3 regions of the Microbacterium chionoecetis genome follow, and region 1 is predicted to be linked to each of the others. Evidence: predicted binding sites of a transcription regulator. Region 1 holds the regulator's gene; each other region holds the start of a gene.
What was found. Region 1 encodes LexA, which represses DNA repair genes until DNA is damaged. Its sites were predicted from a motif close to TCGAACANNTGTTCGA; they were not measured.

Region 1 (3,274 bases):
CCTCGTTCGAGCCGTTGGCGGCCCAGATCTCGTCGCGCGTGAGACCGTGACCCAGATAGTCGGCGAAGCCCTCGCGCAGTGCCGTGAACTCACGGTCGGGGTAGCGGTTCACGTCGCTCAGCGCCCGGGCGATCGAGTCGAGGATGTCGTCCGCGACCTCCGCCGGAACAGGATGCGTGTTCTCGTTCACGTTCAGGGCCACCGGCAACGGCGCCTGCGGAGCACCGTACGGCTTCTGACCGCGGAGATCGGCGCGCAAGGGGAGGTCTTCGAGACGTGCACTCACCTCTCCCATGCTAGGCCCGCGGCCGACTGCGCCGGCGCCGCGTGACGTCGCGAGACAGGCGAGGCCGGCGTGACGTCGCGAGACCGGGCAGGCCCGCGTGACGTGGCGGGACAGGCAGGCGTGGTCCGATGGTCGATCGCCGTGCGGGCAGCCGCCGGAGCCGCCGGCGCGTCAGCGGCCGTCGTCGTACGCCGCGGGGATCGCGATGCTCTGACCGGCCTGCACGACCACGGTGTCGAGCGCGTTCAACCGCACGATCTCGTCGACCACGTCGCGTGGATCGCGCTCGGGCGCGACCTCTTCGGCGATGCTCCAGAGCGAGTCGCCGGCAGCCACCGTCACCGTGCGGAAGGAGCCCGCCGGGGCTCCCGCTTCACGGGAGGCGAGTGCCGCTCCCCCGCCGATCACGGCGGCGGTCAGCGCGATCACGGCCGGCAGTGCGGCGAGGACGGCGAGGACACGTCGCCCGCGCAGGGTCAGGCGGAGCCGCGTGGAGCGCCCCGACGCCGACTGCGCGCCCAGCGGCACAGGAGCACCGCCGGCCAGCTGTCGCGCCGAGCTGTGCACCCGCTGCACCGCGACACGCGCGGCGCGGGACGGCGACGGGACGGAGGTCGTGAAGTCGATCGCGGTCATGCTGGGCTCCTCGTGCTGGGGAGAGATTCGCATTCACCACTCGGCCGGGAGCGGTGAATGCGAATCTCTCTTCCGAAGCTATCTTCGAGTCTGTACGATGTCAATACCGGTTCCGGGCGGCGATCTCTCGAACGCGACACGCGGCTGAGATGTTCCCCAGAAGCCCGCGATCCGGATACGGTTTCGATAAGAGAACCCCACCACGGGCCTCCGACATTCGAAGAAACAGCGCTCCCTCGCCGAGCGCAGGACGGAGCCGGAAGATGAGCGACGCGGCCGGGCGCGAAAAGCCCCAGACTCGTCGGCGCAAGAGCCTGAGCGACAAGCAGCTGGCGATCCTCGAGGTGATCCAGCGCTCGATCGCGCGTCACGGCTACCCGCCGAGCATGCGGGAGATCGGCGACGCCGTCGGCCTGAAGTCGCTCTCCAGCGTCACTCACCAGCTCAACCAGCTGGAGCTGAGCGGCTACCTGCGGCGCGATGCGGGTAAGACGCGCGCGATGGAAGTGCTGATCGACCTGCCCGGCACGGCGACCGAGAGCCCGGCGGACGCCTCCCCCTCCGTGGGTGATGCCGCCCTCGTCCCGCTCGTCGGGCGCATCGCCGCCGGCGTTCCCATCACGGCCGAGCAGCAGGTCGAGGAGATCTTCCCTCTCCCCCGCCAGCTGGTGGGCAAGGGCGACCTCTTCATGCTGAAGGTCTCGGGCGAGTCGATGATCGACGCCGCCATCTGCGACGGCGACTGGGTCGTCGTCCGGTCGCAGGCGACGGCCGACAACGGTGAGATCGTGGCCGCGATGCTCGACGGCGAGGCGACCGTCAAGACGTTCCGCCAGCGCGACGGTCACACCTGGCTGCTCCCGCGCAACTCCGCGTTCGAGCCGATCCTCGGCGATGAAGCCACCGTGCTCGGCAAGGTCGTGGCGGTGCTGCGAGCCGTCTGACCGGCGTCGGACGATTCCCAACGGAATGGGTGATGCCGGACGCTGCATCTACGACACAATGAGTGCATCCGGCTAGAGGAGGCCTCATGAGCGAGCCAGTCACCGTCGACCTGCAGGCCGAACTCGCCGCGTTGCGGGCCGAGAACGAAGCACTCCGGGCGGGCGCGGTCGCTCCGGATGAGGCCGCACCCCCCTCACGCACTCGCAATGGATGGTGGCGCTCGCTGCTCTCGGCTCTGTGCATCACCATCGCCGCCATCCTCGTCCCGGTGTCGATCGTCGGCGCGTGGGCCCGTGTACAGCTGACCGACGAGGACGCCTTCGTCGCCACGCTGGCGCCGCTGGTGGACGATCCCGCGGTGCAGTCGATGATCATCGACGAGTCCATGGAGGCGGTCAACGCCCAGGTCGACTTCGACCAGATCACCGCGGACGTCTTCGACGGCATCGCCGGCCTCGGACTTCCGCCCCGCGCCGCCGACGCCCTCCAGCTCCTGGAGGCGCCGGCTGCCAACGGCCTCGAGAGCCTCGTGACGACGACGGTCACTCGAGTGGTCGAGTCCGATGCCTTCGCTGAAGTGTGGGCCACTGCGACGCGCGCCGCCCATCGCGCCCTGGTGGGCGTGTCCACGTCCGACGGCGGCGGACTCATCGTCCGCACCGACGAGGGGGTGGGGATCCAGTTGGGCGCGGTCGTCGAGCGCGTGAAGCAGAACCTCGTCGATCGGGGCCTGGGTGCCGCTGAGCTGATCCCCACCGTCGATCGCGTCATCATCCTCGGCGAAGGCGACAACCTCGCGACGATCCGCACCAGTTACGCCGCCGCGAACACGCTCGGGCTCTGGCTGCCGATCATCGCGATCGCGCTGTTCGGGCTCGGCATCCTGATCGCCCGCCGCCGCAGCGCCGCCGTCCTCGGGACGGGCATCGGATTAGCCCTTGGCGGCGTGGCCCTGGCCATCATGCTCGCGATCGGCGATTCCGCCATGGGCGTCACGGCGGGGGTACTCGGCCTCTCTCCCGACGCGCTGAACGTCATCTACGAACAGCTGGTCGGCAACATGCAGCAGACCGCGCTCGTCGTCGCGTTCCTCGGTGTCTTCATCGCGATTCTGGGCTGGGTGACCGGCAGGTCGGCTCCGGCACGCGGCGTGCGCAGTGCCATCGACAGCATGAATGCGTCGGGGCGGCGCGAGCTGGCCCGGCGAGGACTCGACACCGATTCGTTCGGCCTGTGGCTCGGCCGGCAGCGCGTCCTGGTGCGGACCCTCATCGCCGTGCTCGCGGTGATCTGGCTCTTCTTGCTGCGGCCGCTGTCGGTCGGCGACATCGTACTCGTGGCTGTCGTCGCATTCGGCGTCGCCTGGATCCTCGAACTGCTGCAGCGACGCCCCGAGGAGGTGACCGC
Region 2 (3,274 bases), 1.6 Mb from region 1:
CGGTGTGCCCGAGCGCCCAGGCCGCGGCGTTCGCACCGCACGTTTCCACATCGAAGCTCATCCACAGCAGGCTAGCGAACACGAACCGTCCATGTGATCGGCGGGCATCGGATACCGGGGCCTGCGTCGCCGGAATTGCGCGGAAGCCGTGCGAAGGTCCCGGCGCCGCACGTGTCGTGCGGTCTGAACAGCGCATCCTGCGGTGAACGGGACGTCTCGTGCGATCAGAAGGGCGCGTCGCGGCTCCCCGTCGAACGGAACACCGGAACCGCGCGTTCCGGCTCGACCAGGTAGCGACGGCCGGAGGGCGAGGTCCAGAGGATCGCGCCGCCGGACCCGGCGACCTGTCGGATGCTCCAGTCGGTGTGATGTCGGACGGTGTGATGCCCCTCGCACAGCGGCCCGAGATTCGTGAGCTCGGTGTGTCCCCCCAGCGCCCAGTCGATGTTGTGGTCGATATCGCACCGGGAGGCCGGCATCCCGCAGCCTGGTCCCATGCATCGATCGGCGCGCCATTTCACCAGCTTCTGAAGCGCCGGTGGCGGGCGGTACTGATCGCGGCCGACCGAGAGCACCATGCCCGTCTCGGGGTGGGTGAGCACGCGCGTCCATCCCGACGCGCCGCCCGCGAGTTCCCGCGCCACCGGCAGCGGGATGGGTCCGATGCCCTCGACGACCGGCGGGTCGATCCCGGCGGCCGCGCGGGAGGCGTCTGACTCGTGCAGGAGCGCGAGCACCGGGGTGGTGACGAACACCGTCGCCTGCACGCCCCGTACGTGGTCGGGGTGCGTATCGAGCACGCCGTCGATGAGAAGGTCGAGGACCACATCGGCGCGCGCCTGGTCGAGGGTGCGGGTCTCTCCCTCGCGGGCCGCGATGCCCTTCGCCATGGCGGTGGTCCGACCGAATGCGGCCTGGATGGCGACCATGGGTGCATACACGTGCACCCATCCCATGGCGTCGTCGTCTGGCTCGATCGCGATCCGTCGCCGGTTGAGGGCGCGCTCGTAGCGTTCGGTGAGGGTGGCCGACCGCACTGCGTCGATGAGGGCGCGCAGCTTGCGGCGGAAAGTGCCGACGGCCTCCGCCTCCGCGAGGGCGATCCCCGGCTCGAGCACCTGCGGGCGGAACTCCGGCTCGAGGTCGTTCACGGCGGCGATCAGGATCTGCGCGTGCCGTTCCGTGATCCGTGCCCGCTCCATCGAGACGAGCACCGCGGGGTAGGAGTGCACCAGGGCTTCCGAGAAGCCCAGCAGATCGCCGGCGGCGTGCTCGGTGATCCGCAGCGCGGCCGCGAGCTCCAGCCGCACGCCGCGCTCCACGACCTCGGTCAGAACCCGGCCGTTGCGGGTCGCCTCGCGAAGCGCCTCACGCCGCATCGCGTCGATCCGGACCAGTCGCTGGGCGGCGAGCACCGTCATCATGTCGGCCGCCTCGATGACCAGATCGAGCTCGTCGGGGAGCATCCGATCATCGAGGTCGAGGTCGTGTGACATGCTTCAAGAGTAGAACATACGTACGACACTAAGCTCATGATGTGGCCCGTCAGGCCTCGATCGTGCGACGGATCGACACCAGGGCCCGCAAGCGGTCGTACGTACCCTTCGACGAACACTGCGGTGGGGATCCGTTGACAAGATGGACCGATGGGACAGCCGCCGGGCTCACGCTGGAACCACAACATCCACTTCCACCCGCTCGTGATGAACGCCATCCGGCCGGGAGCAGCATCCGCTCTCGATGTCGGCACGGGCGACGGTGAGCTGGCCGGCGACCTGCGGAGCTCTCTGTCCGACGTCACCGCCGTCGACGTGGATGCCGATGTCCTGGCGAGAGCGGCGGCGAACCATCGCGGCATCCACTGGATCCACGGCGACTTCATGACCTACGACTTCGGCCGGACGTTCGACATCGTGGCGGCGGTTGCCACCATCCATCACCTGCCGAGTCTGCCTGACGCGCTGCAACGGTTGGCCGACCTCACCTCACCTGGCGGCGTCGTGGTGATCATCGGCCTCGCACGGCCGACAACGCCCCGCGACCGCCTGCTCGGTCTGGCGGGGGTCGCACAACACCAGTGGCTGTCGCGCACGCGGAACTTCTGGCAACATTCCGCGCCCACAGTGTGGCCGCCTCCGCACACGTACTCCGAGGTCCGCGAATGCGCAGCCCGTGTCCTTCCGGGCGTTCGGTGGCAGCAGTTCGCCTTGTGGCGCTATGCACTGACCTGGACGAAGCCCCACCTCTCCGGCGCGGATGCCCGCTGAGGGATCCGACGTCCTGCACCATCGGCTACTGCGGGGCTCCGGGTGCTGCGGGGATGCCGATCTCGTCGAGCCAGTCGGAGAGGAGCGCTGCCATGAGACCGGGGCGCTCGTGAGGAAGCGCATGTCCGGCGTCGCCCGCGGTGACGACAGTGGCACGGGGGTACTGATCTCCGAGGCGCTGCTGCCGTTCCCAGCCGACCCAATGATCGTGTCGGCCTGAGACCACGAGCACCGGAGTGTCCACGGGCACCGTGTCGGGATCCGCGGCATGCGGTCCCGCGGTGATCGCGCTCTCGAGCGTCTCATCGTCGACTTCCCCGACGACGGGCAGCACCGCGCGACGAAATCGCTCGAGGGTGTCTGCCGTCCGAACGACGAAGTACCCCTCGTACTCGGCTCGCTGATCCGGATCGAGTGCGGTGGACACCTGATCGTCTCGCACCACTGCCGGCGCAGGGATGCGCTGTTCCCCGGCAACGGCCGGGCAGATCAGCGCGATCCCGGCGATCCGGTCGGGATGCCGCGCCGCGATGGCGCGCGCGAAGTGCCCGCCGAACGAATGCCCGAGTACGAGAAATCCGCCGGTCGGTGCTTCCCTGTCAAGGAGGCGGTCGATGAGCTCCAGCACATCATCTGGTTGCCGAACCCCGGATGAGGGGCGGGAGTCGCCGTGGCCGGGTAGGTCGACGTACACCCGGCGAACCGGCCGTGCATCGATCATCGGCTCGAGGAAGTCGCGTACCTCGCCCCGCGCCGAGTACGCGCCGTGAAGAGCGAGGAGCGGGATGCCGGCCCCGACCGCCTCGTAAGCCAGCGAAGCGGTGTCGCTGAGCTGAACCCTCATCGTCATGGTCCCCATGATGGTTCTATCTCAGTACTCGCCCACAGAGACCCGTCGCGGCTTTGAACTACGCGGTGACGGCGGTCGCACGGATGGACACGAGGATCCCGGGCAGTTCGACGCCGAGCTTCGCGACGTATCGCGCCGGTGCAGCTGACGGGAACCA
Region 3 (3,274 bases), 1.4 Mb from region 1:
TCACGATGGTGCGGAAGCGGTAGTCCTGGAGCATGCCGGCGCCGCCGAACTCCTCGGGCACCGAGAGGCCGATCAGGCCAGACTCGCCGGCCGCGAGCATGGTCGCCCGGTCGATCTCGCCCTCGGCATCCCAGCGCTCGCGCGCCTCGTTCGTCGCGTAGCGCTTGACGAACTCCTTGACGACGTCGCGGAACGCCTCGTGATCCTCGTCGTAGATGTCGCGCTCCATGGTGCGCCTTCCTCTCGTCGGTCTTCTCTTCGCTGAGCTCGAGTGTGTGGAGACGATCCCCGGCTGGAATTGCATCTCACCGCATATGGTACTCAGTTTCACCGAACGGATGCCGTGATCCTGCCGCCGACGGCGTGCGAGTGGTCCCTGACCCCGCGGTGACGCTCCGGGCAGCAGGCCCATCTGGCGGCGAGCCGGCGGTCAGCCGAGGTACCCCGGAGCGGGGTCGAGCGCGAAGAACTCCTCGAGCGAGGTCCAGCCGCCGTCGTGATAGGCCTTGGCGAGTTCTGGACCGATGTAGCGCAGGTGCCAGGGCTCGGGGTTGTATCCGGTCACCGGCGTCGCGCCTTCGACGTAGCGGACGATCCAGCCGTGCTCCCAGGCGTGCTCGGCGACCCACTGGCCCTGCGCGGTCCGTGCGAGCTCGTCGAGGGAGCCGCACGCGCCCGCACAGGCGACGACATCCGCACCGAGGCCGAGCTGGTGCTCGCTGTAGCCGGGCCGGGCGCTCACCTGGTCGGCGCGATCGCCGCGCTCGGCGAAATGCCGCCCGTAGGTCTGCTGCTGCGTCTGGTACGAGCGGAACCCGCTTTCGAGCGCGATCTCGCCGACACCCGCCGCGCGCGCCCCCTCGACGAGCGATGCGAGAGCGGACGCCGCGTCCGAACGCAGCGCGCCGCCCTCGATGTTGCGCACCCCGTCGGGGAGCACGAGGCCGCTCGGGCGGTAGTCGATGGGGTTCAGCGGGCGGATCTTGTCGACGACGGTCCAGACGCGGGCGGCATCACCCAGGTCCACGCAGGGGGCCCGTCCTTCCACGACCGCCGCGCGGAACGCCTCGCCGCCGCCGGCCGCCACGATCGCGGCCTCGTCGTTGCCACCCTGCAGCGCCGACGTGACATCGGGCAGTGCGCAGATGTCGGCGGCGGGAGGCGACTGCTCGACCTGGGGCACGGGGAGCTGATCGACGTGGCGCGGCTCGACCGCGATGGAGAGGGACGCCTCAGCGCCCTCCGGCGGCAGGGAAGGCAGCATCATCGCGGTCATCGCCGCCGACCCGAGCAACAGGGCCGCGCCGGTGGCGAGCCCCGCTACGACCGCGAGCCGCCGCGTGAGCCGCCGCGGGCGGGCGTGCTGTACCGGCAGCGCGGTCTCGTCGACGGCGAGCAGCTCGGCCGCGCGGGCGGCCCGGCGTTCGCTCATGACCGGCCGGCGCTGACGCGCGGGCCGGGAACGCGGCTGCACGCTCGATGCGGGTGCCCCGTCGGGGGCCGATATCGACTGCGGCGGGGCGCCGGCGAGCACAGGTGCCGGCTCAGGCGGGCGGAGTTCGGGGGGCAGCGTCGAGGGCACCGCGCCCGACAGCGAGCTCGGCGCGAAGTCCTCGCTCGACCGCTCGAACGCCACCACGGCGTCGGGGGCGGGGGCCGGGACCGGATGGCTGACGCGGGCCGCCGCGGTCGCGCGGGCGCGACGATGCTCCTCCTCGCGCATCGCTCGGGCGGCACGACGAGTCTCGGGGGCGGCTCGGGGGGTAACGAGCCCGCCTGGCTCCGTCACGCCTGCCATTCTGGTCGTGACGGCGCCTTTCCGCCAGCGAGGCGCCGTCCACTCCGCCGATGTTCTATTCAGGTGAGTCGCTCCTTGACTTAAGTTCGAAGCTTTGTTCTCATGGAGGCATGCGTTGGCAGGGTCAGGAACTGGGTGTGCCGGATGCCGCGGCCCTGCCCGGCCTCGAGCAGCTCAACGGTCTGGTGCGCTCGGTGACGACCCCCGAGTTCGCCGGCGTGACGTTCCACGAGGTGCTCTGCAAGTCCGCGCTCAACCACGTGCCGAGCGCCTCCGCCATGCCCTTCGACTGGACGGTGAACCCGTATCGCGGATGCAGTCATGCATGTGTTTATTGCCTGCATCCCGACACGGTCGTGCTCATGGCAGACGGACGGAGCCAGCGGATAGGCGACATACGTGCCGGTGATGAGGTGATCGGCACCCGTCGCGAGGGAGCGTACCGCCGCTACGTGCGGGCCACCGTGTCGGCACAGTGGGGCACGCGCAAGCGCGCTTACCGTGTGAGTCTCGCCGATGGCACCGAGCTGATCGCGAGCGGCGACCACCGCTTCTTGACCGAACGGGGGTGGAAGTACGTCCGCCCGGCGCCGTCCGGAGCGCCGCAGCGCCCCTACCTGACACCCAACAACAAGCTCATGGGTTTCGGCATGGGGGGCGTCGTTGAGACTCCCCCTGAGACGAGCGCCTATCGCCAGGGGTATCTCAGCGGGATGATTCGCGGCGACGCGATGATGCTGAGAAAGACGTACCCTCGGTCGACCGGCAGGGGCACCTTTGTGGCGAGCCGGTTCCGGCTGGCGCTCGCCGATGAAGAGGCGCTTGATCGGTCGCGCGATTTCCTGGAAGCCGCAGGCGTGAAGACCACCCAGCGGATGTTCACCACGGCGACGGTTCGCCGGCGCGAGATGAACGCGATCTTCACCTCTCGGGCAGCGGACTTCGACGCCATCACCAAGTTGATCGGCTGGCCGGAGTCGGCCTGCGCTGAATGGTCGCGTGGCTTCCTCGCCGGGATCTTCGATGCGGAAGGGAGCTGCAGTCAAGGCGTGCTGCGAATCTCCAACTCCGATGCGCGGATCCTCTCCGAGATCGGCGCCGCATTGCGCCGCTTTCAGTTCGCCTTCGTAGAGGAACCGCCACGGCCGAACGGCGTGCGGGATATCCGGCTCCTCGGGGGTCTTCCCGCTCGTCGACGATTCTTCGAGCTCACCCGACCCGCGATCACGCGCAAGCTGGATCTCGTCGGAGCCGCCGTCAAGTCCGACGCCCCGCTTCGCGTCGTCTCCATCGAGGATCTCGGTGAGACCATCGACATGGTCGACATCACGACCTCGACCGGCGATTTCATCGCAAACGGTGTGATCAGCCACAACTGTTTCGCCCGGGGGACGCACGAGTATCTCGAGCTCGACGCGGGGCGCGACTTCGACACCCAGGTCGTCGTCAAGGTCAACGTCGCCGAGGTGCTGCAGA

Region 2: the regulator LexA is predicted to act here: its motif matches at 1,507-1,522, upstream of ABG085_RS00265 (DUF222 domain-containing protein).
Region 3: the regulator LexA is predicted to act here: its motif matches at 1,885-1,900, upstream of ABG085_RS01150 (intein-containing Rv2578c family radical SAM protein).

What each region holds. Positions count from the first base shown of each region.
Region 1 is NZ_CP157000.1:1,672,897-1,676,170, reverse strand. It holds gene ABG085_RS07155 (histidinol-phosphate transaminase) at 1-295, opposite strand, end outside; gene ABG085_RS07150 (LysM peptidoglycan-binding domain-containing protein) at 458-922, opposite strand; gene lexA (transcriptional repressor LexA) at 1,186-1,866, shown strand; gene ABG085_RS07140 (hypothetical protein) at 1,953-3,274, shown strand, end outside.
Region 2 is NZ_CP157000.1:63,631-66,904, forward strand. It holds gene ABG085_RS00260 (hypothetical protein) at 1-61, opposite strand, end outside; gene ABG085_RS00265 (DUF222 domain-containing protein) at 225-1,496, opposite strand; gene ABG085_RS00270 (class I SAM-dependent methyltransferase) at 1,647-2,267, shown strand; gene ABG085_RS00275 (alpha/beta hydrolase) at 2,293-3,117, opposite strand; gene ABG085_RS00280 (RidA family protein) at 3,176-3,274, opposite strand, start outside.
Region 3 is NZ_CP157000.1:236,811-240,084, reverse strand. It holds gene ABG085_RS01160 (acyl-CoA dehydrogenase family protein) at 1-229, opposite strand, end outside; gene ABG085_RS01155 (M15 family metallopeptidase) at 431-1,723, opposite strand; gene ABG085_RS01150 (intein-containing Rv2578c family radical SAM protein) at 1,909-3,274, shown strand, end outside.